Regions from separate parts of the Janthinobacterium sp. SUN100 genome, predicted to be linked through region 4. Evidence: predicted binding sites of a transcription regulator. Region 4 holds the regulator's gene; each other region holds the start of a gene.

The links. The regulator FNR, encoded in region 4, switches genes on or off when oxygen is low (the NO sensors DNR and NnrR bind a similar motif). The targets are predictions, from matches to a motif close to TTGATNNNNATCAA.
Region 1: O0881_RS16490 (universal stress protein) is a predicted target of FNR. The motif match lies at 1,796-1,809, and genes of this name have one in related genera.
Region 2: O0881_RS09455 (universal stress protein) is a predicted target of FNR. The motif match lies at 2,850-2,863, and genes of this name have one in related genera.
Region 3: O0881_RS01910 (serine protein kinase) is a predicted target of FNR. The motif match lies at 1,662-1,675, and genes of this name have one in related genera.

What each region holds. Positions count from the first base shown of each region.
Region 1 covers NZ_JAPUBU010000003.1:1,403-8,565, forward strand. Annotated here, with positions in the region: gene O0881_RS16480 (enoyl-CoA hydratase) at 1-343, opposite strand, end outside; gene O0881_RS16485 (MFS transporter) at 407-1,726, shown strand; gene O0881_RS16490 (universal stress protein) at 1,864-2,301, shown strand; gene O0881_RS16495 (murein transglycosylase A) at 2,342-3,526, opposite strand; gene O0881_RS16500 (hypothetical protein) at 3,621-3,767, shown strand; gene apaG (Co2+/Mg2+ efflux protein ApaG) at 3,794-4,168, opposite strand; gene rpe (ribulose-phosphate 3-epimerase) at 4,334-5,008, shown strand; gene O0881_RS16515 (phosphoglycolate phosphatase) at 5,008-5,712, shown strand; gene trpE (anthranilate synthase component I) at 5,982-7,163, shown strand, end outside.
Region 2 covers NZ_JAPUBU010000001.1:2,146,431-2,153,593, forward strand. Annotated here, with positions in the region: gene O0881_RS09445 (chemotaxis protein CheA) at 1-1,612, opposite strand, end outside; gene O0881_RS09450 (protein phosphatase CheZ) at 1,612-2,478, opposite strand; gene O0881_RS09455 (universal stress protein) at 2,945-3,412, shown strand; gene O0881_RS09460 (response regulator transcription factor) at 3,567-4,211, shown strand; gene O0881_RS09465 (helix-turn-helix domain-containing protein) at 4,552-5,358, shown strand; gene O0881_RS09470 (hemin uptake protein HemP) at 5,607-5,804, shown strand; gene O0881_RS09475 (hypothetical protein) at 5,890-6,216, shown strand; gene O0881_RS09480 (DUF2325 domain-containing protein) at 6,254-7,163, shown strand, end outside.
Region 3 covers NZ_JAPUBU010000001.1:478,761-485,923, reverse strand. Annotated here, with positions in the region: gene O0881_RS01920 (hypothetical protein) at 1-236, opposite strand, end outside; gene O0881_RS01915 (hypothetical protein) at 424-1,602, opposite strand; gene O0881_RS01910 (serine protein kinase) at 1,887-3,902, shown strand; gene O0881_RS01905 (DUF444 family protein) at 3,905-5,158, shown strand; gene O0881_RS01900 (SpoVR family protein) at 5,155-6,711, shown strand; gene O0881_RS01895 (SDR family oxidoreductase) at 7,014-7,163, opposite strand, start outside.
Region 4 covers NZ_JAPUBU010000003.1:716,569-723,731, reverse strand. Annotated here, with positions in the region: gene ccoN (cytochrome-c oxidase, cbb3-type subunit I) at 1-1,134, shown strand, start outside; gene ccoO (cytochrome-c oxidase, cbb3-type subunit II) at 1,150-1,764, shown strand; gene O0881_RS19755 (cbb3-type cytochrome c oxidase subunit 3) at 1,766-1,969, shown strand; gene ccoP (cytochrome-c oxidase, cbb3-type subunit III) at 1,962-2,882, shown strand; gene ccoG (cytochrome c oxidase accessory protein CcoG) at 2,885-4,267, shown strand; gene O0881_RS19740 (FixH family protein) at 4,370-4,894, shown strand; gene fnr (fumarate/nitrate reduction transcriptional regulator Fnr) at 5,032-5,790, opposite strand; gene O0881_RS19730 (response regulator) at 6,040-7,163, shown strand, end outside.

The DNA.
Region 1 (7,163 bases), 720 kb from region 4:
TGGCCAGTTCGCAACCGCCACCGAGCGCATAGCCGGCCACCGCACCCACCACAGGTTTGCGCACGCGCAAGATATGTTCCCAGTTGCGGCTGATGTAGCCCTGGGTAAAGGTGTCCGGGTAGGTGTAATCGGCCATGGCGGCGATATCGGCGCCGGCGGCAAACGCTTTTTCGTTGCCAGTGAGCACGATGCAGCCGATATTGTCATCCGCGTCGAACTTCAGCAAGGCGTCGCCCAGCTCATTCATCATGTTGTCGTTCAAGGCATTCAAGGCCTTCGGGCGATTCAGGCGGATGACCGCCACTTTGTCCTGGATATCGATGATCAAGTCTTCGTATTGCATATAGTCTCCTCTGGATGAACACGGTGACAACGATTGTAGCGGCTAACGGCAGCGGCGCGGCAGGTGCGCTGCTATTATTGTGAGCCTGATCATTTTCATATCGAGCAAGATATTTTCTCCTCCCTCTTCCAGTACTGCGCCCATTACCTGCGCGGCGACGGCAGCGCCGCCAGCGTCGATTTCCGCCGCCTGTGGTTCAGCAACGGCCTCAATTGCTTCGGCGCCCAGATCACCTCACTGGCCCTGCCCCTGTGCGCGGTGCTGTTACTGCATGCGACGCCGGAACAGATGGGCGTGCTGGTTGCCTTGCAGGCGCTGCCGTTCGCCCTGTTCGGTTTGCCCGTCGGCGTGCTGCTGGACCGGCGCAGCAAGCACCCGATCATGCTGTTCAGCGAAAGCATGTCCGGCCTGGCCCTGGCCAGCGTGGCAGTGGCTTACTGGTGCGGCGTGCTGTCGATGCCGTGGTTATATATAGTAGGGTTCATCATCGGCACGGGCTTCGTCGTGGGCGGCGGTGCCGAGCAGGTGTTTCTGACTTTCCTCGTGGGCCGCGATGGCTTGATCGATGCGCAGTCGAAATTTGCCGCCACCGAATCGGCTTCGCGCCTGATCGGTCCCGGCCTGGCCGGCGTGCTGGTGCAGGTCTTGTCCGCGCCCGTCGCCATCCTGTGCACGGCGTGCGGTTATCTGATTTCCGTCTTCAATTTGCGCGCCATGAGCGTGCGCGACCCACACCCGGCGCCATCCGACAAGCACGCTTTGCGCGACATCGCCGACGGCTTGCTGTTCGTGTGGCGCGAGCCGCTGCTGCGCGCGCTGGCCTGGGGCGCCGGCATCTGGCACTTCCTGTTTTACGCCAGCATGGCCTTGACGGTGCTGTTCGCCACGCGCGATCTGGGCATGAGTCCTGGCGTGCTCGGCATGACGCAGATGCTGGGCGGCGCCGGCGTACTACTCAGCGCCTTCATCGTCAAGCCATTGACGAAGCGCTACGGCGCCGGCCGCACCATCCTGATCGGCCTGGCATCCACCTCCGTGTGCTTTGCCCTGACGCCGACGATTCCGGCAGCACTGTTCGGCAGCGCGGCCGCCAGCGCCGTGGCGTATGCCATATTGATGTTCTTTTTCGATTGCGGCGTGATGCTGTTCTTTATTCCCTACCTGGGCCTGCGCCAGAAGGTGACGCCCGATCCCATGCTGGGCCGCATGACGTCGACCATGCGCTTCCTGACGGTGGCGACGGCGCCGCTGGGCGCGCTGGCCGCCGGCTGGATCGCGGAACACTTTGGCGTGCGCAATGGCCTGGCCTGTATCGCGGCCGGCAGCATCCTGTTGACGGTCGCCATGGTGTGGGGCACGCCGCTGCGTAGCGTGCGCACCTGAAGCGATGAACGGGCATACACTGCTAAAAGATTGCTTTGGCGACACTATTCACGCCAAAGCCTGCGAGGTTTGATTTATATCAAGGTTTTAATTGATGTAAATCCATAAGCTGTCTTACATCACTTGAGGAGCACGCCATGTTTAACGCCATCTTATTTCCCACCGACGGTTCGCCGTTGTCCGACAAAGCCGCCGAGACCGCCCTCGCCTTCGCCCAGCTGAACAAAGCCAAGCTGGTCGCCATCAGCGTGGTGCAGCCCTTCCCGTTCTCGCCGATGGCCGACGGCGGCATCGTGCTCGACGCCAGCCTGTATGAACAGCAGATGCAGGAAGCCTCGCAACGCGCCATCGACAAGATCGGCGCAGCGGCGCGTGACGCCGGCGTGCCTTTCGAAGGCGTGGTGGCCGTATCGCCGAGCCCGCACGATGAAATCGTCAATGCGGCGCAAACCTACCATTGCGACATCATCCTAATGGCCTCGCATGGCCGCAAGGGTTTGAACAAGCTGTTCGTGGGCAGCGAAACGCAAAAAGTGCTGGCGCATACCCATCTGCCAGTCATGGTCCTGCGCTAACCTTGCGCTAGCGCAATCCCCGCCCGGCGCCGCGAGAAACTCAGCGCGCCGGCGCCTGCTTCGGCAACAACACCCACACGGCGCCGCTCTGTTTCATGCGGCCCGCATTCTCGGCCGCTTCCGCGCCAAAGCCAAAGAAATAATCGACACGGATCGGCCCGCGAATGGCGCCGCCCGTATCCTGCGCCATCACCAGGCGCTGCATGGGAATTTCGCTATTGGCTTGCGTGGTGGACAAGAATACGGGCGCACCCAGCGGCAGGAAACGCGAATCGATGGCTACCGAGCGCTGCGGCGTCAGCGGCACGCCCAACGCGCCCTTCGGCCCCACTTTCGGATCGGGCAAGCGCTCTTCCTTGAAGAAGACATAGCTCGGGTTGGCGTTGAACAATTCATCCTTGCGCGTGGGATGGCCCGCGATCCACGCCTTGATGCCTTGCGCGGATGCCTGGCTCAGGGTCAGCTCGCCCTTGTCGACCAGGTAGCGGCCGATCGATTTATACGGATGGCCGTTTTGATCCGCGTACGCCACGCGCACGGTTTCCTGCGTATCGGTCAGCTGCACGCGCCCGGAACCCTGCACTTGCAGGAAGAACGCCTCGACTTCGTCATCCACCCACAGCAATTCCTTGCCCGTGACGGACGTGGCGCGCTCGATATCGGCGCGGGTTGCGTACGGTATCACCTTCTTGCCGACCAGCTTGCCCCGCAAGCGCATGTTTTTCAGTTCCGGATACACGCCGGACAAGTCCACCGAGACCAAGTCGTCAGGCACTTTGTACAGCGGTGTCTGATATGGGCCGCCACGCTTGCGCGCGCCGTGCAGCAATGGCTCGTAATAACCGGTCACCAGTCCAGTATTGGCGCCATCGGCGGTGACGACTTGATTTGGCACAAAGAAGGTCTCGAAAAACAGGCGGATGGCCTTGTCGCTGTCGGCATTGACCTGGCGCGCAATGGTGCACGATTCCTTCCAGTCCGGCCGTTTCACCAGCACACCGCACGAAGCCATGAAGGCGGGCCAGGCGGCGCGCATGTCGTCGCGGGCCCAGCCTGGCAAGGCGGCAAACTTGGCGGGCACGAAGGTGGGCGCCGCCACGTCCGTGGCATCCTTGGCATCGGCCGGCTTGGCAGGCACAGGCTTGACGACGGTCGGCGCAATGGCGGGCGCCTTGCCGCTGGAAGCAGCGGGCGGCGCGACGGGCGGCGTGGTGCAGGCGGACAAGACAAGCGCGACGGCGCCGATTGAAACAGGTAGACTACCGCGTGTAAACAGACGGCTGGTAAATGGGCTGCGGGTAAATAACATAGGGATGCGTATGTGGATCTTGATGATAGAGGCGCTGGTGGCGTTCTTCTTGCTGGCATTTATAGTCTGGTGGACCATGTATTCGGGCAAAAAGCCCGCACCGCCGGCACGCAAGCAGCTCAGTGAAGAACAGGACGCCACCGAAAAACTGAAATAAGGGGGCAAGCCCCCCCCGGCGTTTCCTTAATGCAGGGTGCGCGGCACCGACAGCACGAACTCGGGAATCGGCGCTTCGAACTGATGGCCGTCTTCGGCCACGCAGAAGTATTCGCCGTGCATCGAGCCTTGCGGCGTGCCCAGCATGGTGCCGCTCGTATATTCGAATTGCTCGCCCGGCTGCAACAGCGGCTGGTGACCGACGGCGCCCAGGCCGCGCACCTCTTCCACCTTGTTGTTCGCATCCGTGATGACCCAGTGGCGCGAAATCAGTTGCGCGCCAGCCGTGCCCGTGTTGACGACGCGGATCGTGTAGCTGAACACGTGCCGCCCCTGGTCCGGTGCCGATTGATCGGGCAGATATTGCGTTTTGACCGTTACCGTAAATTCATAAGTCGCCATCGTCATTCCTCTTCAGACATTGCCAGTCATATTGTGTGTCGCGCGCGACGCATTGGCCATCGCGCGATGCGTATTCTGTGTTTCACCGTACTTCAATGAGGCATGGTAACGGCGTCAGGCGTAAAATAGCGCAAATCGCATTTTCTATCCTTTGGCTACTTCACCATGACAACATTCCGTATCGCTCCCAGCATCCTGTCCGCCGACTTTGCCCGCCTGGGCGAGGAAGTGCGCAACGTCGTTACCGCCGGCGCCGACATCATCCACTTCGACGTGATGGATAACCATTACGTGCCGAACCTGACCATCGGCCCGCTGGTGTGCGAAGCGATCCGCCCGCACGTGCAAGTGCCCATCGATGTGCATCTGATGGTCAAGCCTGTCGATCGCATTATCCCGGATTTCGCCAAGGCTGGCGCGAACATCATCACCTTTCACCCGGAAGCGTCGGATCACGTCGATCGTTCCTTGCAGTTGATCCGCGACAATGGCTGCAAATCGGGCCTGGTTTTCAACCCGGGCACGCCGCTGCATTACCTGGAACACGTGATGGACAAGATCGACATCATCCTGATCATGTCCGTCAACCCGGGCTTCGGCGGCCAGTCCTTCATTCCGCAAGCGCTGAAGAAAATCGCCGAAGCGCGCCGCATGATCGACGAGTCGGGCCGTGACATCATGCTGGAAGTCGATGGCGGCATCAAGATCGACAACATCGCCGCCGCTGCCGCCGCCGGCGCCGACACCTTTGTCGCCGGCTCGGCCATCTTCGGCAAGCCGGACTACAAGGCCGTCATCGACGCCATGCGCGCCGAACTGGCCAAAACGGTGGGCAACTGATGCAAGCGGGCACGGTGAAAGACCACGTACTGGCTGGCGTGCGCGCCGCCATCATCGACCTCGATGGCACGATGCTCGACACCGTGCCCGATTTTCATGTCGCCATCAATGGCATGCGCGCCGAACTGGACCTGGCGCCCATCAGCGCCGATGCCATCAAGTTGATGGTGGGCAAGGGCTCGGAAAACCTGATCCGCACCGTGCTGGCGCTCGACTTCGATGACGCCGGCGTGGAACAGCGTTTCGAGCAGGCGATGGAGGGCTACCAGCGTCACTACCTGGCCATCAATGGCCAGTTCAGCACCCTGTATCCGGAGGTCGAAGCGGGATTGTCGGCGATGAAGGCGGCGGGCCTGCGCCTGGCCTGCGTCACCAACAAGCCGATCGCCTTCGCCCTGCCCCTGCTGAAACTGAAAAACCTGGATCAGTATTTCGAGATCGTCTATGGCGGCGATTCGCTGCCGCAGAAAAAACCGCACCCCATGCCGCTGCTGCAAGTGTGCGCGGACTTCGACCTGCCGCCATCCAAAGTGGTGGCCATCGGCGACTCATCGAATGACGCGCAAGCGGCCAGGGCTGCGGCTTGCCCCGTACTGACGGTACCGTACGGCTACAATCACGGACACTCTATACACGATACCGATTCCGATGGTATAGTAAAGACACTGCTCGAAGCAGCCCGTTTTATTGGCATGCAAAACTAACCGGCATACTGACCAAACCCAACACCATATCGTGAACACGTTTCTCATCAAAAAACACAATGTCACCCAAACCGGCTCGATTGAGGCCTGGCTTTGGCGACGCTGGCAATCCTGGCAGGCTTAAGGGCCGAGCCGTTACGATTGCTGCCGGTTGTACACACGTCGTTTGCGCATGTTGCGCACGTTGCGTGTCCCGGCAAGTTTTTTGATAACCCACCGCAGGGTTTGTGCACTATGCACACTCATACCCTGACGGCATGGAGAGAAACATGACCGAACTCGAATTCAAATCGCTGGGCCAGCAAGGCTACAACCGCATCCCCCTGATCGCGGAAGCGTTCGCCGACCTGGAAACCCCGCTCACCCTGTACCTGAAACTGGCACAGGCGCAACAAGGCGGCAAGAACACCTTCCTGCTCGAATCCGTCGTCGGCGGCGAACGCTTCGGCCGCTATTCCTTCATCGGCTTGCCCGCCACGACCGTGCTGCGCAGCTATGGCAAACGCACCGAAATCGTCAAGAACGGCAGCGTAATCGAAGAACACGAAGGCAATCCGCTCGACTTCATCGAACAATTCCAGTCGCGCTTCAAGGTGGCCCTGCGCCCCGGCATGCCGCGCTTCTGCGGCGGCCTGGCCGGCTACTTCGGCTACGACACCGTGCGCCACATCGAGAAGAAACTCGCCGGCGGCGCGCCGAAAGACGACTTGAAGCTGCCCGACATCCAGCTGATGGTGACGGAAGAACTGGCCGTCATCGACAACCTGTCCGGCAAGCTCTACCTGATCGTCTACGCCGACACGACGCAGCCCGAATCGTTTTCGAAAGCGCAGCAGCGCCTGAAGGACTTGCGCATGATGCTGCGCCGCGGTGTCGATGCGCCTGTCACCAGCGCTTCCGTGCGCACGGAAACCATCCGCGACTTTTCCAAGGAAGATTACCTGAAGGCCGTCGCCAAGGCGCATGAATACGTGATGGCGGGCGACCTGATGCAGGTGCAGATCGGCCAGCGCATCCGCAAACCTTACGTCGATTCGCCGCTGACACTGTACCGCGCCTTGCGTTCGCTCAACCCGTCGCCGTATATGTACTTCTATAATTTCGGTGACATGCAGATCATCGGCGCCTCGCCGGAAATTCTGGTGCGCAACGAAAAGACGGCGGACGGCGGCAAGAAAGTCACCTTGCGCCCGATCGCCGGCACCCGTCCGCGCGGCGCCACGCCAGAGCGCGACGCCGAATTGTCGGCCGAGCTGCTGGCCGACCCGAAAGAGATCGCCGAGCACGTGATGCTGATCGACCTGGCGCGCAACGATATCGGCCGCATCGCCGAGACAGGCAGCGTGCAAGTCACCGACCGCATGGTCATCGAAAAATACTCGCACGTGCAGCACATCGTTTCGAACGTGGAAGGCAAGCTGAAAGATGGCCTGTCGAACCTGGACGTGCTG
Region 2 (7,163 bases), on a different contig from region 4:
CTTTCAGCACGGGCGCGCCGCCCACTTCCATGAAGGTTTCCGGCAATTCGACGACGCGCTGCACCACGGCCATCGGCAGCGCCAGCGCGGCGCCCGAGGTCGACACGAGCATGGTCGGCACGATCGACAGTTCGATCGGCAGGCGGATGGCAAATTTCGTGCCCTTGCCCAGCGCCGATTCGATGTGGATGGCGCCGCGGTTTTTCTCCACGGCCGTTTTCACCACGTCCATGCCCACGCCGCGCCCGGAGACGCTGGAGGCGACTTCCTTGGTCGAGAAGCCCGGCAGGAACACCAGCTGGAAGCATTCATCGTTGCTCAACTGCGCGTTTTCGCTGATCAAGCCCTTTTGCTGGGCCTTGCTGCGCAGGAAAGCCGGGTCCATGCCCTTGCCGTCATCCTGCAGCACGATCATGACACTGTTGGCTTCCTGCCATGCCTTCAGTGAAATATACGATTTGGCGGGCTTGCCCGCAGCCAGGCGCGCTTCCGGCGATTCGACGCCGTGGTCGAGCGAGTTGCGCAGCATGTGCACGAGCGGATCGTACAGGCTGTCGACCACCACGCGGTCGACTTCCGTCTCCGCGCCTTCGATGGTCAGTTCGACATCCTTGCCCAGGTCCTTGGCCAGTTCGCGCACCAGGCGCGGGAATTTCTGGAACAGGCGGCCGACGGGCTGCATGCGCGTGGCCAGGGTGGCCCGCTGCAGTTCCGTCGAGTAACGCGAAGCGCGTTCCAGGGTTTCCGCCAGGGTCGCCATCAAGGTGGCGGCCTGGCCTTCGAATTTGAATTGCAGCAAGCGCTCGAGCAGCACGGCAGCCTGGTTGGCGGCCTGCACGGATTCGCCGGCCACTTCCAGCAATGCGTCGAGCTTGACGGCGTCGACGCGGATGCTGTCTTCCTTGACGGGCGCGGCATGGCGCACTTCCGGACGCTCTTCGCGGCGTTCGGCGCCATCCCAGGCCTTGGCGGCCGGTTTGGCGGCGGCAGCAGCGGCAGGCGCGGCGGCCACGACGGCAGGCGCAGCGGCGACGACGGACACCGGTGCGGCAGCGACGCGGCTGCCCTCGGGCACGACGGCGTTATACATGCCTTCCCAGTCCAGGCCATCGGCGCTGGCAGTGGTCACGACAGCGGCAGGCGCGGCCGCAAGCACTTCAGCGACCTCGGCAACAGGCGCGGCCGCTTCCGCCACCACGGCGGCGGCAGGCGCAGGCGCGTCCATGCCCTTGCCTTCGATGGCGTTCGTCAGGATGTGTTCCAGCTCTTCCGGCATGGCCGGCAAGCTTTCCGGCGCGGCGCCATTTGCCAGCTCCGTCAGCTGGTCGGCCACGAAACCGGACGCTTGCAGCGCCGCCTCGATGGCGATCGGCGTCACGGGCGCGGCGCCCGTGCGCAAGGCGTCGAACAGGTTTTCCGTCAGGTGGCAGGCCGCCACCAGCGCAGGCAGGCCCATGAAACCGGCGCCACCCTTGATGGTGTGGAAGGAACGAAACACGGCATTCAGTGTTTCCTTGTTGTCAGGATCACGCTCGAGGCGCAATAAGTGCTCTTCAACATTAACCGCAAGATCCATCGCCTCAACGACGAAATCCTTGAGCATATCGTCCATTAGAATCCCAAATCCGCAAGAAGGTCGTCTACATTATCCTGGTCCAGCGCCACCGACGGCACGGACGGGCCCTGCATCAGCGGCACCGGCTTTTGCGCCAGTTTTTCGCGCACCTCGGCCGGCGCGTTGTCGCGCAGCAGCTGAGCCAGCTCGTTTTCCACCGTCTTGGTGATGTTGACCACTTTTTTGATCAGCTGGCCCGTGATGTCCTGGAAGTCCTGGGCCATCATGATTTCCAGCAAGCGGGCTTTTTCCGCTTCCGTCGCTTCGGCAACGGCTTGCGCGAACTGGCGCGAATCGCCGGCCAGGGCCTTGAATTCTTCCAGGCTCAGCTTGCCGTCAAACAGCGCCGTCCAGCGGCCGTCCATGTCCTTGGCTTTCTTCGACAGCACGTCCTGCGCCGGCATGCCCTCGTCGAGCGTGTTCAAGACCTTGTTGGCGGCCTGTTCCGTCAGGGTGGCGACATATTCCAGGCGGTCCTGGGCGTCGACGATCTGCGACGACGCTTCCGTCAACGCCTTGTCGTAGCCCAGTTCGCGCAGCGAATCGTGCAGCAGGCGCACGATGCCGCCCAGGCGCTCGAACATCGGCTTGTCGGACTGGTCGACCGGGTCGGCCGCTTCGCCAGGCGCGTCGGCGCCGGCCACGGGGGCCGCTTCCGCTGCGGCTGGCGCGGCAGCCACCGGCGCCGCTGCGGCTGCCGGTACGGCGACGCTGGCCGACACGGAGTCGAACAGCGCATCAAAATCGTCATCCGCGATCACGGCGGGAGCGGGCGCGGCGGCAGGTGCCGGCGTGGCTGCGGCCGCGCTTTGCGCGGATACTTCATCGAATAATGCATCGAAATCATCAGCGGCGTTGGTCATATCCCTGCTTCTCCATAATTTGTCAAAATTCCGCCTGAACTGTGCGTTTTACAGACTGATACCCACAATTTCTCGATTAAGATGATTTGAGGCAATACCGCTGCGATGGTGCGAGTGTAGCAGGGCGCCGCCCTGTTGGTAAATCTCAAAACGCGCTTCCTGGTGCAAAGCGGGTCCGCAAGAGCTTTTCCGCCAGGAAATAAGTGTTCCTGCTGTTGTATTTTGAAATACTACCATTGGCGTGCGTGCAAGACCACGCGCGACACAAGAAATCCTGCTCTCAAGCGCCTGTACAACGGCGCCAGGCGGACCCTGCCGCAGCTAAACACGATCTTTCTGCCAATGTTGTCTATACTGAAGGTGCAGTAGTATTGATAATTATCAAGTCTTTACATGAATACAATGCTGCCGCGACGTCTACAATGAGAGGCGTTGCGCGCGCTGAGTCACTGCCAAAGGACCTGCCATGTATAAGAAAATTCTGATCGCCACGGACGGCTCCACCGTCTCCAACTTGACGGCCTGTGCCGGCGTTGCCTTTGCCGAACAAATGCACGCCGACATCCTTGCCGTGTATGTGGCGCCCGAGTACCAGTACCCGGTGTACATCGAAATCATTCCGCCGAGCTATCCCAGCGAAGAGGAATACCGCGTCGCCATGCGCAAGGCGGGCGCCGACCACTGGCAACCCGTGCTCGACGCGGCTGCCAAGCGGGGCTTGCAAGCGACGGGATTGACGGCCTTTTCCGACAGTCCCGCCCTGAAAATCGTGGAAGTGGCGCAATTGCAGCAATGCGACCTGATTTTCATGGGTTCGCATGGCCGCAGCGGCTGGGGTCAGCTGCTGCTGGGCAGCGTGACCAACAAGGTGCTGTCGCACTCGAAATTGCCCGTGCTGGTGCATAGGCTGATCAAGGAACCCCCGACAAAATAAGGGGTCACATGGCCACGGGGGCCGTCGCACCGGCACATCGCAAGAAAAGGCACAGTGCGGCCGCTTCGGTTAAAATGACAACATTTCTCGTTTCTCAACATTTGATTGTCCGGTGACGGACAGAGCAGATTACACGCCACCAGATTGCCCGCCTATGATACGTATTGTGATTGCCGACGACCACACCATCATGCGTGAAGGATTGAAGCGCATCCTTGACGGCGCGCCGGATATCGACATCGTGGGTGAAGCCATCGACGGTTTTGAAGTACTCAACCATGTGCGCCAGGGCGGCTTCGACCTGTTGCTGCTCGACCTGTCGATGCCGGGCCGCAGCGGCGTCGACCTGATCCGGCAAATCCGCAGCGAGGCGCCCAAGCTGTCCATCCTGATCCTCACCATGCACGAGGAAGAGCAGTATGCGGTGCGCGCCATCCGCGCCGGCGCGCAAGGCTATCTGACCAAGGAAAGCGCGGGCACCCAGCTCGTGGGCGCCATCCACAAGGTGGCGTCGGGACGTCCCTACATCAGCGCCGAGGTGGCGGAGCAGCTCGTGCTCAACATCATGATGCCGAATGAAAGCTTGCTGCATAAACAGTTGTCGGACCGCGAATTCGAAGTCTTTTCCCTGCTGGTGGCAGGCAAGTCGATCACGGAAATTGCCAACAACCTGCATCTGAGCGTCAAGACAGTGAGTACGCACAAGACGCGCATCATGCAAAAGATGGGCATGAGTTCGCTGTCTGAAATGGTCCAGTATGCCGTGGCGCACCGCCTGCTCTCCCCCTTCAAGACCTGAATACGGCGGCGCGCGCCCGCGCGTCGACTGTAGGAACAATCCTACTTCATCTACCACAGCTCCTACTGCCATATTCAGCCACTGCTGATATTAATTGCATACGCTTGTTGGCATACTGAAACCAGTAATCAAGTTGCTGGAAAGTTATTTCATCACACAGCAAGTCTTCAGCGAATTGAGCATTACCTGCCCGAACGCGCGCCGCCGGCCCACGCCTGCCCGCCGTCCCGTGCACCCCGTCATTCAACTCTGAACTACCTGTCACCAGGAGATGAACATGCTGTCCACGCAAATGCCCGACACCCGCGCCGCCTCACCATCGCTGGCCCCCTCCGCTCCGATGGAAGCGGGACGCCAGCGCCAGGGCCGGCTCTGGTCGAACCTGAAGGAGGTGTGCGACCTGCTGCATATCTCCAGCGCCTGCACCATCGCCGCCGACGAACTGCTGTTCCAGCACGTGCAATTCAAGACGGGCCAGCGCGTGCATACGATCGGCCAGCCGTTCGACACCCTGTACATCGTCAATTCGGGCTTCCTGAAAACCGTGCTCATCGATGAATTCGGCAATGAGCAGGTGCTCAGCTTTCCCATGAAGGGCGACATGCTGGGCGTCGACGGCATCCACTCGCGCCACTATTCCTCGGAAGCGGTGGCCCTGTCCGACTGCGACCTGATCCTGCTGCCGTTCAAGAAACTCACGGCGCTGGGCCGTGTCCACTTGGAACTGGAAAATGTCATGTACGGCGTGATGAGCCGCGAACTGGTGCGCGAGCAAGCCATGATCGGCATGCTGGGCGCCCTCAGCGCTGAAGCCCGCGTGGCGCGCTTCCTCGTCTCGCTGGCCGACCGCTTTGCGCAGATGGGCTACTCGAGCAAGCTGTTCAACCTGCGCATGACGCGCCATGAAATCGGCAGCTACCTGGGCCTGACCCTGGAAACGGTCAGCCGCACCCTTTCCGCCTTCAATGAAATCGGCCTGATCACGGTTGACCAACGCACCATCGGCATCAAGGATCCGGACGCCCTGAAAACCCTGCGCCGCCTGCCGCCTTCGCGCTCGCGCGCCAAGCAGCTGGCCGCCGCCAAGCTCAAGGCCGATACCACCGCGGCCGCCAGCGCCTCGGTGCAATTGCTGGCCACCATCTAGCCTCATCCCGATTTCCTCAAGCTTGGCACAGGCTTGACCCGGCCAAGGCGCACTGCCTTGCCGGGTCTTTTTTGCTGCCGCCCCCTTCCGCGCCGCGCCAGCGGCCGCCTTTGCGCAGCACTCGCTCCCACACTGCCATCCCACCGTAAAAAAGCGCGGATTCCGCACAAATAAGCCTTGCTTTTCGGGCCACATTCAACAATAATGCAAATACGAATCATTCTCAACTGAGACAAAGAAAGCCCAACATGCAAAGCTCAAAACCAGCCTTGATCCAGGATGCCGCTACCGCCCACGTCCGTCCTCCCGTCAGCATGGCCCAGCCGGCGCGCCGCATCACCAGCGAAGCGCTGCTGCAGCAGGGCCGCGAAGTGGAGATTGAGCACAGCGGCAAGATCTATCGCTTGCGCGTCACCCAATTGAACAAGCTGATCCTGACTGCCTGAAGCAGCACGGCAGCCAGTCACCACACTCGCCAGCCAGTCGCGCCCCGTGCGCGCAGCCAGCCAAACCACCGCACAGGAGTGTTTGATGGCGAACGACCGACCTTCCCCGATGTTTCCTCCCCCGCAAGGCCAACAGCCCGAATTGCTGCTGTCGGCCGTGCTGCACCTGATGTCGCACTACCATGCGGGCAGTCCCTGCGAGAAACTGGCGGGTGTCATCGAACGCCATCTGCAAGTGCTGTCAAACTCGCCCGGCCTGGGCCCCGTGCTGCAAGCGACCTGCCAGCAACTGTCGCAGCAATGGGCTGCCCTCGTGGCGCTGCACCGGCCCGCACCGCCCAGGACCAGCTGGCTTGAGCGCCTGGCGCGCATGCTGAGCGCCAAGCGCCCCGCCTCGCCCCTGCCGCAATAATTTCTTTTCCATCCCCATCGCCCAACAGGATATCGCCATGTGTGACAAAGACCAGTCCCTGCCCGTCATCAGCAATTGTTCCAGCGGCGGGGCCGAACCGGCCGCGCTCGCTTCACGCCGCCGTCGGCTGTGGGAACTGTCGCATACCTGTCATTGCCCGCTGGTCGGCGTGGGCTTGCCCCTGGGATACTTGCGCAAGCTCGTGGGCAAGATGACGGGCGGGCGCGTGCTGGCCGACGATTACGAAGTGCACGTGGGCGCCGTGACGGAATGCGGCGCGCGCAACCGCCTGTCCGAAGCGCTGCAAAAGGAACTCGAACGCCGCTACGCCCCCGTGATCCTGCGCTTTCGCGGCGCCAAGACGACGGAGCAAGTGGCCGAACTGTGGCGCACGGCCGTCGCCAACGGCGACGTGTCGGGCGCTTTCTGGGCCGGCCTGACGCACCCGCGCTGCGACGCCGAGCTGGAAGAGCAGATGTGCAGAGACTTGCACATGATCCAGCACCAGGCCGGCGCCTGCGTGCGCGCCGACATGGGCAAGTTTACGGCCTTGCAGGAAGAAAATACGCGCCTGACGCACGAACTGGCCAAGCTGCAACAGCGCAGCCAGGCCGCACTGATGGAAAAGACGGGCGAACTGGAACGCCAGGAAGCCGTGCTGCTGCGCACGCGTGCCGAGGCGATCGGCAAGGATAGCGTGATCGACGGCTTGCGCGCGGAACTGGCGCAATTGCAGGCGGCCATCCCGGCGCTGGAATCGCGCACGCGCCTGGTCGAACGTCTGGCGCAAATGGATGAGCGCGAAAAGGAATTGCGCCAGCAAATCGCGGATTTGAAGCAAGCCCAGCCACGTCCGGCCGCGGCCGTGCCGCCACCGGCGCCGAAGCTGGAAGTGCCGACGGGCGGCAAGCTGAAAATGCCGATCCGCCTCGTCGATCAAAGCGTCC
Region 3 (7,163 bases), on a different contig from region 4:
AAGTACACGACGAGCGCTTCCTTGCCCACGGCCGTCTGCCCCAGGCTGACGCCTTCCACGCCGTCGATGGCCATCAGCGCCCGCTCGTTGCGCCGCCTGGCCGCTTCCAGGCGGCCCTGAGGTGCGGCCTGGGCATGCTGCCCCAGGCCCTGTCCAGGGGGGGCATCCGGCAAATACGGCATGGCGGCGTCCTCGAAGACGGCATATGGCGATTGTGCGAACTTACTGTTTGACATGACACACCCTCCTGATATGACAAACCCTCCCGATGCCTTGCATGATACACCCGGCCAACCGGCGCTGCAGCACGCTTCGCCGGCCAAGAGCATGCGCGACCGCCGCCCTTGAGCAAGATCGTCATCGTGCAAAAAACAGCGCCGGGCAAGGCGGCGCGGGGCCGCCCGGCCGGCTCCTAAGGCGTGCTCAGGTGTACAAATTGATGTCGAGCGCCACCACCACGCGCCGCATCTGGTTGGCAAACGTGATATTGCCGCCGCCGGCAAACAGCAAGCCGACGGGATTGCGCTGCTGGTTCCAGGTCCAGATGGACGAGCCGGAATCGCCGCCCGCGCTGAACGCCCCGCTGACGCCCGTGATGGCGATCTGGTCCTGGAACAGGGCGATCCTGCCGCCGCCGTAATTGACGTTGATGGTGGCGCCCAGGCCCGTGATGCGGCCCTGCGTCAATTGCGTCGTGCGGCCGGACTTGCCGACCATCATGCCCAGTGCGGGCGCCACGAGCGCATTGCTGATACGGAAGTAGGCGGGCACGCCGCCGCTCAGGTAGACCAGTTCCGGACGCACCCTGTCTGGCCAGGCCCAGCCGGTGGCGCAATCGACAAAATTGACGCCGCCGCTGAAATTGATGGGCACGAAGCGCTCGAGCACGGCCACCTGGTCTTGCGGGCAGCGGCCGCCGTCGATGGGGCCAGGCTGCACGATACAGTCGTTGAACACGCCGCCGTTGGAATTGGCCAGCACGTGATTATTGCTAAGAATCATCAGGCGGCTGTTGCGCGGCGCGCTGCGCCCCACGGCCAGGCAGCCGATGGTGCCGGCCGTGATGCGGAAATGCCCGACCGACACGCCGCCCGGCGCGGGGCGCAGGCGGAAACGGTGGGGCTGCGCATCGATCACGCCCGTGACGACGATGTTGACGGGTACCTTGTCGCTGGCCACGGCGCGCACGCCCATGGCCCCCACGATGGCAGCCTTGGCGCGGTCGACGGAAGTGGGCTCGGCCACGTACAGGGTCAGGGCCGGCAAGCCCGGCTCGCCGGACGAGCTGTCGCTGGCGCCCTCGCCCAGGCCGATGGACACGCCCTGGATATTGCCGCTGTCGCTGAAGGCGTCGGCCGCGCGCGCGCCGCCCGCTTGCGCGATGCTTTGCCGCATGCCGTCCTCGATGCTGCGCTTGATTTCCAGCAATTCCATGCTGACGCCGCTCAGGGCGTCGGGCACATCCGCGACGGACGCGCTCTCGATCGTATTGTCGTCTTCGCCGGGGACGGAAAATTGGCCGACGGCCTCTTCATCGTCCGCGCTCTGTCCCCTGCCGCTGCTGCCGGGCGGGGCGCTGAAACCATTCTCGTTGCCTATCATCGTGTTCTCCTCGTGGGTCGCCGCAAGCTTCCAGTGTGGACGGGCTGCGCGGGCCGGTATTGATCTGGATTGAACCGCGCGGATGCCAGGCTACCCTGCCCCAATGGGGGCCAGCGAGTACAAAAATAGTTCCCTCGCCAATGTTGAGCGGGATCAGGCGTGCGGGCAGAGGCGCCGCCGTATACTTGGCCGACAGGCTGGAACCGGGCCTGCTCCACGGCAGCAACGCCAGCAACAGCAAGGATGGGGAAACAATGACGAGCCCTGCAATAACGAGCCCTGGTATGACACGCCAATCCGACGACGCCCCTGCGGCAGCGGCCTCAGCCGGCGCCAATACAGCCGCCGACAATACGACGGACGCCGGTGGCGCGGCCCAGCATGCGGGTTTCGTGCACGGCATGGCGGCCTGCGCGGAAAAACACCGCATCACTCCCTGGCGCGGCAGTTTTGCCGACTTCCTCGAGCAAATCCTGCCCGGCCGCGCCGCCCTGCTGACGCGCAGTGCGCACCAGTACCTGTGGGACATGATGCGCTGGAATGGCCAGACCGACGGCAACGGGCGCTTCCGCTGCCGCCTGTTCGACGACGAGCTGTTCGGCATCGACGAGGCGATCGACCGGGTCGCCGCCTACTTCAAGGCGGCCGCCGCCGGCTCCGAAGTGGGCCGCCGCATGTTGCTGTTGCTGGGCCCGCCATCGGGCGGCAAGTCGACCATGGTGATCCTGCTCAAGCGGGGCCTGGAAGAATACAGCCACAGCAGCGAAGGCGCGCTGTACGGCATCGCCGGCTGTCCCGTGCACGAATCGCCGCTGCACCTGGTGCCGCACAGCATGCGCGCCGACTTTCGCGCCAGCTATGATGCCGAACTGCAGGGCGAACTGTGTCCACATTGCCGCGCCCGCCTGGAAGAGCAGTATGCGGGCGACTTCCTGCGCATGCCCGTCGAGCGCATCCATTTATCCGAAGCGGGCCGCTGCGGCATCGGCACGTATGCGCCGCACGATCCCACGACGGCCGACCTGGCCGACCTGGTCGGTTCCGTCGACCTGTCGAAAGTGGCGCAATACGGCGACGAAGGCGATCCGCGCGCCTGGTCGTGGTCCGGCGCCGTGTATGCGGCCAGCCGCGGCATGCTGGAAATGATCGAAATCCTCAAGGTCAAGCGGGAATTCCTCTACTTGCTGCTGACCTTGACGCAGGAAAAGAATGTCAAGGTGTCGCGCTTCCCCCTGATCTACCTCGACGAAACCATCCTCGCGCACACGAATCTGGCCGAATTCCGCAAATTCCTGCAAGAGAGCGAAAACGAGGCGCTGCTCGACCGCATGGTCATCGTGCAAGTGCCCTATACGCTCAATTACCGCGAAGAAGCGCGCATTTACCGCAAGCTGATCCTCGCGGCCGCGCCCGCCTTCCGCGACGTGCACCTCGATCCGCACGTGCTGCATGCGGCGGCCGTGTTTGCCATCCTCAGCCGCATGCCCGAGGGCGAGGACAAGGAGGCCGAGCTGGTCAAGAAACTGCGCATCTACGCGAACGAAGATGTCGACGACTTGCAGCCGGCCGACCTGCGCCGCATGCGCGAGCGCGACAAGTCGCCCGACGAGGGCCTGTCGGGCGTGTCGCCCCGCTTCGTCATCAATGCCCTGTCGCATGCCATCATTTCCGCCCAGCGCAACAGCCTGTCCACCATGGACGTGCTGCTGGCCCTGAAAGACGGCATCGAAAACGATGCGCGCATCGAACCGCGGCGCAAGCGCAAATGGGTCGATTACCTGGTGCTCACGCGCAAGGATTTCTATAACCGCTGGGTCAAGGCCGACGTGCACAAGGCCTTGTTCGTGTCATTTGAGCAAGAAGCGCAAGACTTGCTGAACAAATATCTCGATGAAGTCGAAGCCATGCTCGACAACCGCCAGATCCGCGATCCCATCACCAGCGAAGAGCGCCGTCCCGACGAGCGCTTCCTGCGCGCCGTGGAAGAGAAAATCCACATCAGCGACTCGGGCAAGCAATCTTTCCGGCAAGAAGTGGTGCGCAAGGCCATGAGCGCCTTCAAGCGGGGCGAAGCGTTTGGCCTGGCCAGCCATGCGCCATTGCACGACGCCATCCAGCAATACCTGTTCGAACAGCGGCGCGACGTGCTGCGCCTCGTCGGCTCGGCCAAGCGGCCCGACGACGACGTGCGGGCCAGGATCTCCGCCGTCGAGCAGCGCCTGGTCGACGAATATGGCTATGACGCCCATAGCGCGCGCGAAGCGCTCAACTACGTGACCACCTTGCTGGCGCAGGAATAGCCATGGCCGCCACCACGACGCCAGCCAGCGGCACCCAGGATGCCCATCCGACCTGGGGGGATTCCACGGACCCCGCAGGCGCGGCGGCGGGTGGCGCGCCAGCCCTGGCCCGGCCCTGGTATGCGCTGTTCTCGCGCGGCGCGCGCGACTGGCTGCGCCACAACCAGAAAGTGCGCGAAGCCGTGCAGGCGCACTTGCCCGAGCTGGTCGCCACGCCCGACCTGATCGGCGGGCCGCAGCAGCGCACGGTGCACGTGCCCATGCGCCTGCTCGAACATGCGCGTTTCCGCCTGGCGCCCGCGCGCAGCAGCTTGGGCGCGGGCCAGGGGGACGGCCAGCCCGGCGATATCCTGCGCCCGGCCCGGCCCGCCGCCACGGGCGGGGCCGGCACGCAAGGTGACGGCGGCGATGGCGAGGGGGCCGTGCGCCTGCTGCTGGAGTTTCCCATCGACGACATACTCGACTGGCTGTGGGACGCCTTCGAGTTGCCGCACCTGACGCCACGCCACCTGGGCGCCATCGACGACGTGCGGCTCGTGCGTAGCGGCCTGGACCGGCATGGTGCCCGTTCGCGGCTGGACCGGCGGCGCACCGTCAAGGAAGCCATCAAGCGGCGCGCCCTGCAAGCGCAGCCAGTGCCCTTTACCAATGACGACTTGCGCTACCGCCAGGTGCTGCCGCAACCCCGGCCCAGCACGAACGCCGTCGTGTTTTTCGTGCTGGACGTGTCGGCCAGCATGGCGCAGCCCGAGCGCAAGCTGGCCAAATCGTTCTTTTTCTTTGCCTTGCAAGGCTTGCGCCGCAGGTATGCGCGCGTGGAGACGCGCTTTATCGCCCATACGACGCGGGCCTGGGAATTTTCCGAAGCCGAGTTCTTCCAGGTCAATGGCATGGGCGGCACCATGGCGTCCACCGCGTTTCGCCTGAGCCGCGAATTGCTGCAGGAACACTACGCGCCGGGCCGCTACAACGCCTATCTGTTCTATGCCTCCGATGGCGAAAATTTCAGCGAAGACCGGGGACCGGCCAGCGTGGCCCTGGGCGAACTGGCCGGTTTGCTCAACTATATGGGCTATGTGGAAACCGTGCCCGGCGTGCCGCGCAGCCTGGAAACTGAAATGCACAGCTTGTTCGCCGAGCAGGAACGGCGCGGCTTACCCTTGCACAGCAGCATCCTCGGCAAGAACGACGACGTGTGGGAAGCCATCCGCACCTTTTTCCGGCACGAGGCGGCCGATACGGAGGACGCGGCATGACGCGGCATGACGCCCGGCGCCACGCCGACACGGCCGATATGGCCGATATGGCCGATACGGCGGACATGGCGAACACAATTGGCCTGGACGGCTACGCGGCGCGCATCGAAGCGCTGGCGCGGCAGCTGGGGCTGGCGTTCGCCCCCGTCGAGTTCGAGCTGGTGCCGGACAGTTTCATGGCCGAAATCGCCATCTATGGCTTGCCCGTGCGCATGCGCCACTGGTCGTTCGGCGTGCGCTACATCCACCAGCTCGTGCATCAAAAGATGGGCAACTCGCATATGTTCGAAGTCATGTTTCCCGGCGACCCTTGCCATGCCTACATGGCCGAACACAATTCCTTGGCGGAAAACACCCTCGTCACGGCCCACGTGCTGGGCCACGCCGATTTCGCCAGCCGCAACGCCCTGTTCCTGAGTTTCGGCGCCATGGCGGGCCAGCACATCCTGGAACAGAGCGCGGCGCGGGCGCAACGTCTGGAAATGGCGCTGCAACGCCACGGGCAGGAACAGGTGGAGGCCGTGCTCGACGCGGCACTGGCGCTGGAGCAGCACGTGGACATCCACGCCGAGCTGCACCGCCCGCCCTATGCCGCGCTGTCCGGACCGGCCTGTGTCGCCGGCAGGCGTGGTGGCGCCGGGGGCGACGATCCGTTTGCACGACGCTACCGGCGCCTGCCCGGCGAAGCGGCCGCGCTGGCGGCGCGCGAGGCGGCACGGGCCCGCGTGACGCAGCGCCCGCTCCTGCCGCCGCAGCCCGAGTACGATTTACTCTGGTTCATCGCGCAACATGGGCCGGACCTGGCCGACTGGGAGCGCGATATTTTCCTGGCCGTGCGCGAAGAGTCGTTTTACTTCTATCCCGTGTACGCCTGCCAGATCATGAACGAAGGCTGGGCCTCGTACTGGCATGCGCGGCTGCTGCGCGAAGCGGATTTCCTGCCGCCGGCCCTGTACCTGGCCGCCCTCAAGTCGCACTCCGACGTGGTGCGCCCATACGCGGGCGAGCACCAGCAGGCGCTGGCCGTCAATCCCTATCACCTGGGCTTTTGCATGTGGGAACACATCATCGAACGCGAAGGACTGGCGCGGGCGCGCCAGATTTGCCGCGACGACGATGACTGCAGTTTTATTCGCAACTATCTGGATGCCGAACTGGCTGACCGCCTGGGCCTGTTCGTGCATGAAAGCCGCCGCGACGGCGAAACACGGCTGGCCAGCCGCGACTTGCGGGTCATCCGCGAAGCCATCCTGGCGCCCAAATACAACTATGGCGCACCGTGCATCGCCGTCACCCTGCTCAACGACGACGGCAGCCTGGTGCTGCGCCACGACCACCTGCGCGATGGGCGCGGCCTCGACCTGGAGCGGGCGGAACAGGTACTGGCGTATATCGCCCGCGTCTGGCGCCGTCCCGTCACCCTGCATACGGCTGACTTTCGGGGCACGCCAAGGGTTCTACGCAGCAAGAGCGACGGCGTACTCGAGCCGCCCGCACCGACAGCGTCAGCAACAACGTCGGCAACGCCGACAGCGCCGCCCACGCAACGCTGAACGCCAGGCACCAGGCACCAATCGGTCTGGCGGTCTGGCGGTCTCGCGGCCGGGCGGCAGGCGGACGGATAGCGAGCCTGCGCATCTGGCATGAGCATCTGGTAGACATATCTGGTATGGGTATCTGGTGTGGGTATCGGGTATGTGTATCGGGTATGTGTATCTGTATCTGATATGTATGTCGGCATGCATATCTGGCAATGAAAAGTTGCCGATGGCCAGTGCCGGACGCGCACGCCGCCGGCCGCCTGCGCGCGTACCGCAAGCGCGGCCGGCACGTGCCTGCCTGGCCAGCGTGTTTTTCAAGCCCCGTCCGCCTGCGCCACATACCAGGCGATGGTGTGCCGCAGACCTTGCGCCAGGTCGTGCGTGGGCGCATAGCCGAGCAAGCGGGCCGCCTTGGCAATGTCCGCCTGCGAATGGCGCACGTCGCCGGCGCGAAACTCGCCGTA
Region 4 (7,163 bases):
GGCTGGCAAGCGGTGATCCTGTGCGCCGTCGTCACCCTGCCCTTGGGCATGACACGCGGCAAGGAATACGCGGAACTGGAATGGCCTATCGCCATCCTCATCGCCGTCGTCTGGATCGCCTACGCCATCGTTTTCTTCGGCACCTTGATCAAGCGCAAGGTCAAGCACATCTACGTGGCCAACTGGTTCTTCGGCGCCTACATCCTGGCCGTGACGATTCTGCACGTGGTCAATGGCGCCGTCATGCCAGCCTCGTTCACCAAGTCGTATTCCGCGTATGCGGGCGTGCAGGACGCCATGATCCAGTGGTGGTACGGCCATAACGCGGTGGGTTTCATCCTGACCGCCGGCTACCTGGGCATGGTGTACTACTTCATCCCGAAACAGGCCGAGCGCCCCGTGTACTCGTACCGTCTGTCGATCGTCCACTTCTGGGCGCTGATCTTCACCTACATGTGGGCGGGTCCGCATCACCTGCACTACACGGCATTGCCTGACTGGACGCAATCGATCGGCATGGTCTTCTCGCTGGTCCTCCTGGCACCAAGCTGGGGCGGCATGATCAACGGCATCATGACCCTGTCGGGCGCCTGGCACAAGCTGCGCACCGACCCGATCCTGAAATTCATGATCGTTTCGCTGTCGTTCTACGGCATCGCCACCTTCGAAGGTCCGATGATGTCGATCAAGACCATCAACTCGCTGTCGCACTACACCGACTGGACCGTTGCCCACGTGCATGCGGGCGCCCTGGGCTGGGTGGGCTTCATCACCATGGGTTCGATCTACTACCTGCTGCCGCGCCTGGCGGGCCGCACGCAGATGCACAGCACGCGCCTGGTCGACGTGCACTTCTGGGTGGCCACCATCGGCATCGTGCTGTACATCGCCGCAATGTGGATCGCCGGCGTGATGCAGGGCCTGATGTGGCGCGCGGTCAATCCGGACGGCACCCTGACCTACACCTTTGTCGAGAGCGTGAAAGCGACGTATCCGTACTACGTGGTGCGCGTGGCCGGTGGCCTGCTGTACCTGTCGGGTATGTGCATCATGGGCTACAACACCTGGATGACGCTGCGCGGCAGCAAACTCCCCGTCGCCCGCATTCCGGAACTGAACGCGGCGCACGCCTGATAGGAGCGAAAGCAAATGAAATTTTCACATGCATGGATTGAAAGAAACCCCTGGCTGCTGATCGCCCTGGTCACGGTGGTGATCAGCATCGGCGGCGCCGTCGAGATCGTCCCCCTGTTCTTCCAGAAGAGCACGACGGAACCCGTCGCCGGCCTGAAGCCGTACTCGCCGCTGCGCCTGGCGGGCCGCGACATCTACGTGCGCGAAGGCTGCTACAACTGCCACTCGCAGATGGTGCGTCCGCTGCGCGCGGAAACGGAACGCTATGGCCACTATTCGGTCGCCGGCGAATTCGTCTACGACCGTCCGTTCCAGTGGGGTTCCAAGCGCACGGGGCCCGACCTGGCCCGCGTGGGCGCGCGCTACAGCGACGAATGGCACCGCACGCACTTGAACAACCCGCGCGACGTGGTGCCCGAATCGAACATGCCGTCCTACCCCTGGCTGGCGAAGACCAAGCTGGTGCCTGACGACATCATGCCGAAGATGCGCGCCCTGAAACGCCTGGGCCAGCCGTACAGCGATGAAGAGATCGCCGCCGGCCCCGCGCAGCTGCAGGACAAGACGGAAGAAGACGCCCTGGTCGCCTATCTGCAAGGCCTCGGTACATTAATCAAAACAAGGAATTAGCATGGCAATCGAAAACCTGTTTGACAGCGCCAGCAGCGTCATGACGGTGGTTTCCTTTACGACGTTCGTGGGCATCCTGTGGTGGACGTTCAGCCGCAGCAACAGCGACTTCGACGCGGCGGCACGCCTGCCGTTCGCCGACGACGCGCTCGACTATCCGGCCGAGGCCGAGATGACCCTGGCGAAGGAGCATAACCATGGCTGACTTTACCAATGGCTTCTGGAATATCTACATCATCGTGCTGTCCCTGCTGGGCATCATCGGCTGCGGCGTGCTGCTGTACTCGCAGTCGAAAATCAAAGTGGTCGAGGGCGCCCCTGCTGACGGCACCACGGGCCACGTCTGGGACGAGGACTTGAAGGAACTCAATACGCCGATGCCGCGCTGGTGGATGTGGTTGTTCTACATCACCATCGTCTTCTCGCTGGCCTACCTGTTCCTGTATCCGGGCCTGGGCAACTATGCCGGCAGCCTGGGCTGGAAATCGACGGGCCAGTACGAGGAAGAGCTGAAGAAGGCGGAAGCCGACTACGGTCCCCTGTTCAACAAGTACCTGAGCCAGGACTTGAAGACGGTGGCCGCCGATCCGCAGGCGCAAGCCATCGGCCAGCGCCTGTTCCTGACCTACTGCGCGCAATGCCACGGTTCGGATGCGCGCGGCAACAAGGGCTTCCCCAACCTGACGGACAAGGACTGGCTGTATGGCGGCGAACCCGACATCATCAAGACCACCATCATGCACGGCCGCAATGGGCAAATGCCACCGATGGGCGCCGCCCTAGGGTCCGAAAAGGATGTCGAGAACGTGGCCCATTATGTGCTGAGCCTGTCCGGCTCGACCTCGGATCCCGTCAAGTCGGTGCTGGGCAAGGCCAAGTTCGGCGCCTGCATGGCCTGTCATGGCGCCGATGCCAAGGGTAACCAGATGCTCGGCGCGCCAAACCTGACGGACAAGACCTGGCTGTACGGCGGCAGCGCCGACACCATCATGGAAACCGTACGCAAGGGACGCAGCAACACCATGCCGGCCTTCAGCGATTTCCTCGGCGAATCCAAGGTACACGTGCTGTCGGCGTATGTCTGGAGCCTGTCGAATCCGCAGGCACCCGCAAAGTAAAAATGGAACCTCAAGTCATCAAGATGTATGCGGCCCGCGAGCAAATCTACCCTCGCGAGGCCAAAGGACGCTACGCTACCTGGCGATGGGTATGCGTATGGCTTACCCAGCTCGCGTTCTACGGCTTGCCGTGGTTGACCTGGAATGGCAGGCAAGCCCTGCTGTTCGATTTGACCACGCGCAAGTTCTACATTTTCGGCGTCGTGCTGTGGCCCCAGGATTTCATCTATCTGGCGGCCCTGCTGATCATCTGTGCGTATTTGTTGTTCCTCGTCACGGCCATTGCCGGGCGGGTGTGGTGCGGGTTCTCTTGCCCGCAAACGGTATACACGGAAATTTTCCTGTGGGTCGAACGCCGCATCGAGGGCACGCGCAGCGCGCGCATGGCCCTCGACAAGCAGGGCCCCTCCGTGCGCAAGGCGTTCAAGAAGACGGCCAAGCACCTGGTATGGGGCGCCATCGCCCTGTGGACGGGCTTTACCTTTGTCGGCTACTTCACGCCGATCAAGGAACTGGCGCAGTCGGTGACCACGCTGAACTTCGGTCCCTGGGAATGGTTCTGGGTCTTGTTCTACAGCCTGGCAACCTACGGCAACGCGGGCTGGCTGCGCGAGCAGGTGTGCAAATACATGTGCCCCTACGCGCGCTTCCAGAGCGCCATGTTCGACCAGGACACCCTGATCATCACCTACGATGCCAAGCGCGGCGAACCACGTGGCGCCATGAGCAAGAAGGCCGGCAACAACGACAAGCTGGGCGATTGCATCGACTGTACCCTGTGCGTGCAGGTGTGTCCGACCGGTATCGATATCCGTAACGGCCTGCAGTATGAATGCATCGGTTGCGCCGCTTGCGTCGATGCCTGCAACAGCGTGATGGACAAGGTCGACCGGCCACGGGGACTGGTACGCTACAGTACCGACCATGCGATGGAAAACAACTTCAATTCGAAGCAGATACGCCAGCGCGCCATGCGCCCGCGCGTCTTGATCTACACTTCCATCCTGGCCCTGATCATCATCGCCGTGTGTACTTCGCTGGCCCTGCGCACGCCCCTGAAAATGGACGTGATCCGCGACCGCGGTTCCATGGGACGCGAAGTGGAAGACGGCATGATCGAAAACGTCTACCGCCTGCAGATCATGAACACGTCGGAGCAAAGCCAGCATTTCAAAATCAGCGCTTCCGGCTTGCCGGGCCTGACCTTGCTGACGCGCGAAGAAGTGACCTTGCAGCCGACGGAAACGCTGGGTTGGCCGATCCGCCTGCGCGTGCCGCACGGCGTGGGAGAGAAGGGCTCGAACAAGATTGCGATCGAATTGCAATCGCTGGACGACCCATCGCTGCATGTGCGTGAAAGCGCGGTATTCATCGTGCCGCGGTAACAAGGAAAGGCGGACGGGGACCGGGTGCCCTCGCCGCCGCCACGAAGTTGCAGGAAGGCCGGTCCCCATGCGGGGACTGGCTGATTAAACAGGAGAAATACCATGTCCGACAGTCTGAAACTGCAAGCACCCGTTGCACCGTGGTACAAGCACCGCTGGCCATGGCTGCTGATGATCGGCCCCGGCCTGTCCGTGGTCGTCGGCAGCTTCATGGGCTATATCGCGTTTACGCAGCCCGATGCGCTGGTGGTGGGCGATTATTACAAACAGGGCAAGGCGATCAACCAGGATTTGAAGCGCGACACGATCGCCAGCGACCTGGCGATGGATACGCGCCTGTCGTATGACGTGGCGCAAGCGCGCCTGACCGGTTCCGTGCACAGCTTCGGCAAGGCCTATCAGGCGCCTTTGCAGCTGCACCTGGCGCATGCGACCCTGCCGGAAAAGGATATCAAGGTGCTGGTGCAACCCGATGCGGCCGGCAATTTTTCCGTGGCGCTGCCGATGCTCGAGCGCAGCCGCTGGCAAGTGCTGGTGGAAAACGACAAACGCGAGTGGCGCCTGTCCGGCATCTGGACCTGGCCCCTGCAGCGCAGCATCGCGCTGCATGCGGATGAAGAGCTATAACGTACAGCGCCGGGAAAACCGTAGCGAGCGGCAGTGATTTGTGGTTGAGAAGCGCAGCTGTGCTATGCACGGGGGCGCCGAGCCAGCGAGCATCGCAGGCCGCAAAGCGCGACGCGCAGCAGGTTTTGACGGTGCTGTTACTTGCAGGTGTCCGTGCCGGCCGTAATCGCCTTCAGCTTGGCCGGCTGCAGGATTTCAATTTCCCGGTTGGAGACGCGCAGCCAGCCTTCCTTCTTGAACTTCGACAGCAGACGGCTGACGCTCTCGATGGTCAGGCCCAGGTAGTTGCCGATTTCCTCGCGCGACATGCGCAGCTGGAAATTGCTGCCCGAATAGCCGCGCGCTTCATAGCGCGACGCCAGGTTGACGATGAAGGCGGCAAAGCGCTGCGTCGCCTGCATATTGCCCAGCAACAGCATGACGCTTTGCTCGCGCGTGATTTCCTGGCTCATCATGCGGTGGAAATGGCGCAGCAGGGTCGGCATATTGCCCAACAATTGTTCCAGGCTGGAAAACGGGATTTCACACACTTCGCTGTCTTCCAGCGCCACCGCATTACAGTGGTGGCGGTCGGCGCTGATGGCGTCCATGCCCAGCAGTTCGCCCGCCATCTGGAAGCCCGTCACCTGCTCTTCGCCGCCCGGATTGATCTGGTACGTCTTGAAATGCCCCAGGCGGATCGCATACAGGTTCTGGAACGAGTCGCCGATACGGAACAGCGAGGCGCCGCGCACGATCTTGCGGCGGCGGCCGATGATCTGGTCCAGCCTGTCCATGTCGCCCACATCGAGGCCCATCGGCAGGCACAATTGATGCATGCTGCAGGTCGAGCATCGCGCACGCAACGCCTCCACGTTCACGGTGGGCAAGGTTGGAGTGAGTAGCGCTTCAGTCATGTCGGTACCTTTTAGAAAATGCAACAACAAGTTTACTGCATACAGCCGCATACAGGGTTGCCGTATGCCAATTTCACCGTAAATTCGGCGAATAAACGACGTCCAGCCTTTAATTATATGGCAACATCGTCAAAAGCCCGTACAGGGCGGGCAATTTGCGCGGCGGCGCTTGCCAAGCTGGGGTATTGATAGGAAAATTCCTGACAGCATTATCTGCCGCCTGTGCCGCCCGGTACTGAAAAGGAAATCATGAAGCCTCTCGGCATTAAAACAAAAGTCGCGCTGGCCACCAGCCTGACCTCGATCGCCATGATCGCGCTGGTCACCATGATCCAGGTGCAGCACATGCGCGACGACTTCACCCGAGTACTGCTGAGCCAGCAATCGTCCCTGATCACCCGCACCGCTGCCGAGCTCGACGACAAGCTGGGCATGCTGCTGCAGATCGTCACCCTGACGGCCAGGCAGCAGCCGCCGGAATTGATCGCCCGGCCCGCCCAATTGCGCGAATACTATTCGCGCCGCTCGATGCTGGTGCTGTTCGATGACGTGCTGGTGCTCGACGCGCATGGCGCCGTCGTGGCCGACATGCCGGAGGTAGCGGGGCGCGCCGGCATCAACGTCGCCGAGCGCGAGTATTTCCAGACCGTCCTGCGCACGCGCCAGCCCATGATCACCGAACCGATGCTGGGCAAGTCGAGCGGCATGCCCATCGTGCAGATGGTGGCGCCCGTGCTGGCCGCCGATGGCCAGGTGGCCGGCGTGGTGATCGGCGTGCTGCGCCTGTACAAGGACAACCTGCTGGGCCGCCTGCGCTCGGAAAAGATCGGCAAGAACGGCTATTACTTCATTCTCACGCGCGGCGCCGTGCCGCGCTACGTGCTGCACCCCGATACCAGCCGCTTGCTGCAACCGCGCAAGCCGAACGCCAACCTGACGACGACCCAGCTGCTGAAGGAAGATGGCGAAGGCAGCATGGTCAGCACCAACAGCCGCGGCATCACGGCCGTCAACAGCTTCAAGCGCCTGAAATCCGTGAACTGGCTGCTGGCCGCCTCGCTCCCCGTCGAGGATGCCTTCGAACCGTTCGATGGCGTGCTGTACCGATTGGTGCTGTGGAGCATCCTCGCCTCGCTGCTGGCCGCCTTTGTGCTGGGCTGGGTCACCGTGCGCCTGCTGTCGCCGCTGGTGCGCCTGCGCGACACCCTGCAAGCCCTGCGCACCAGCGGCAGCCGCTTCACGCCCGTGCCGGTGCAGCAGCGCGACGAGATCGGCGAACTGACGGAAGCGTTCAACGGCCTGATGAGCGAACGCGACCGCCTGCAGCAGGAACTCGAATCGCGCGCGGCGGAGCTGGAACAGGAACGCGACCG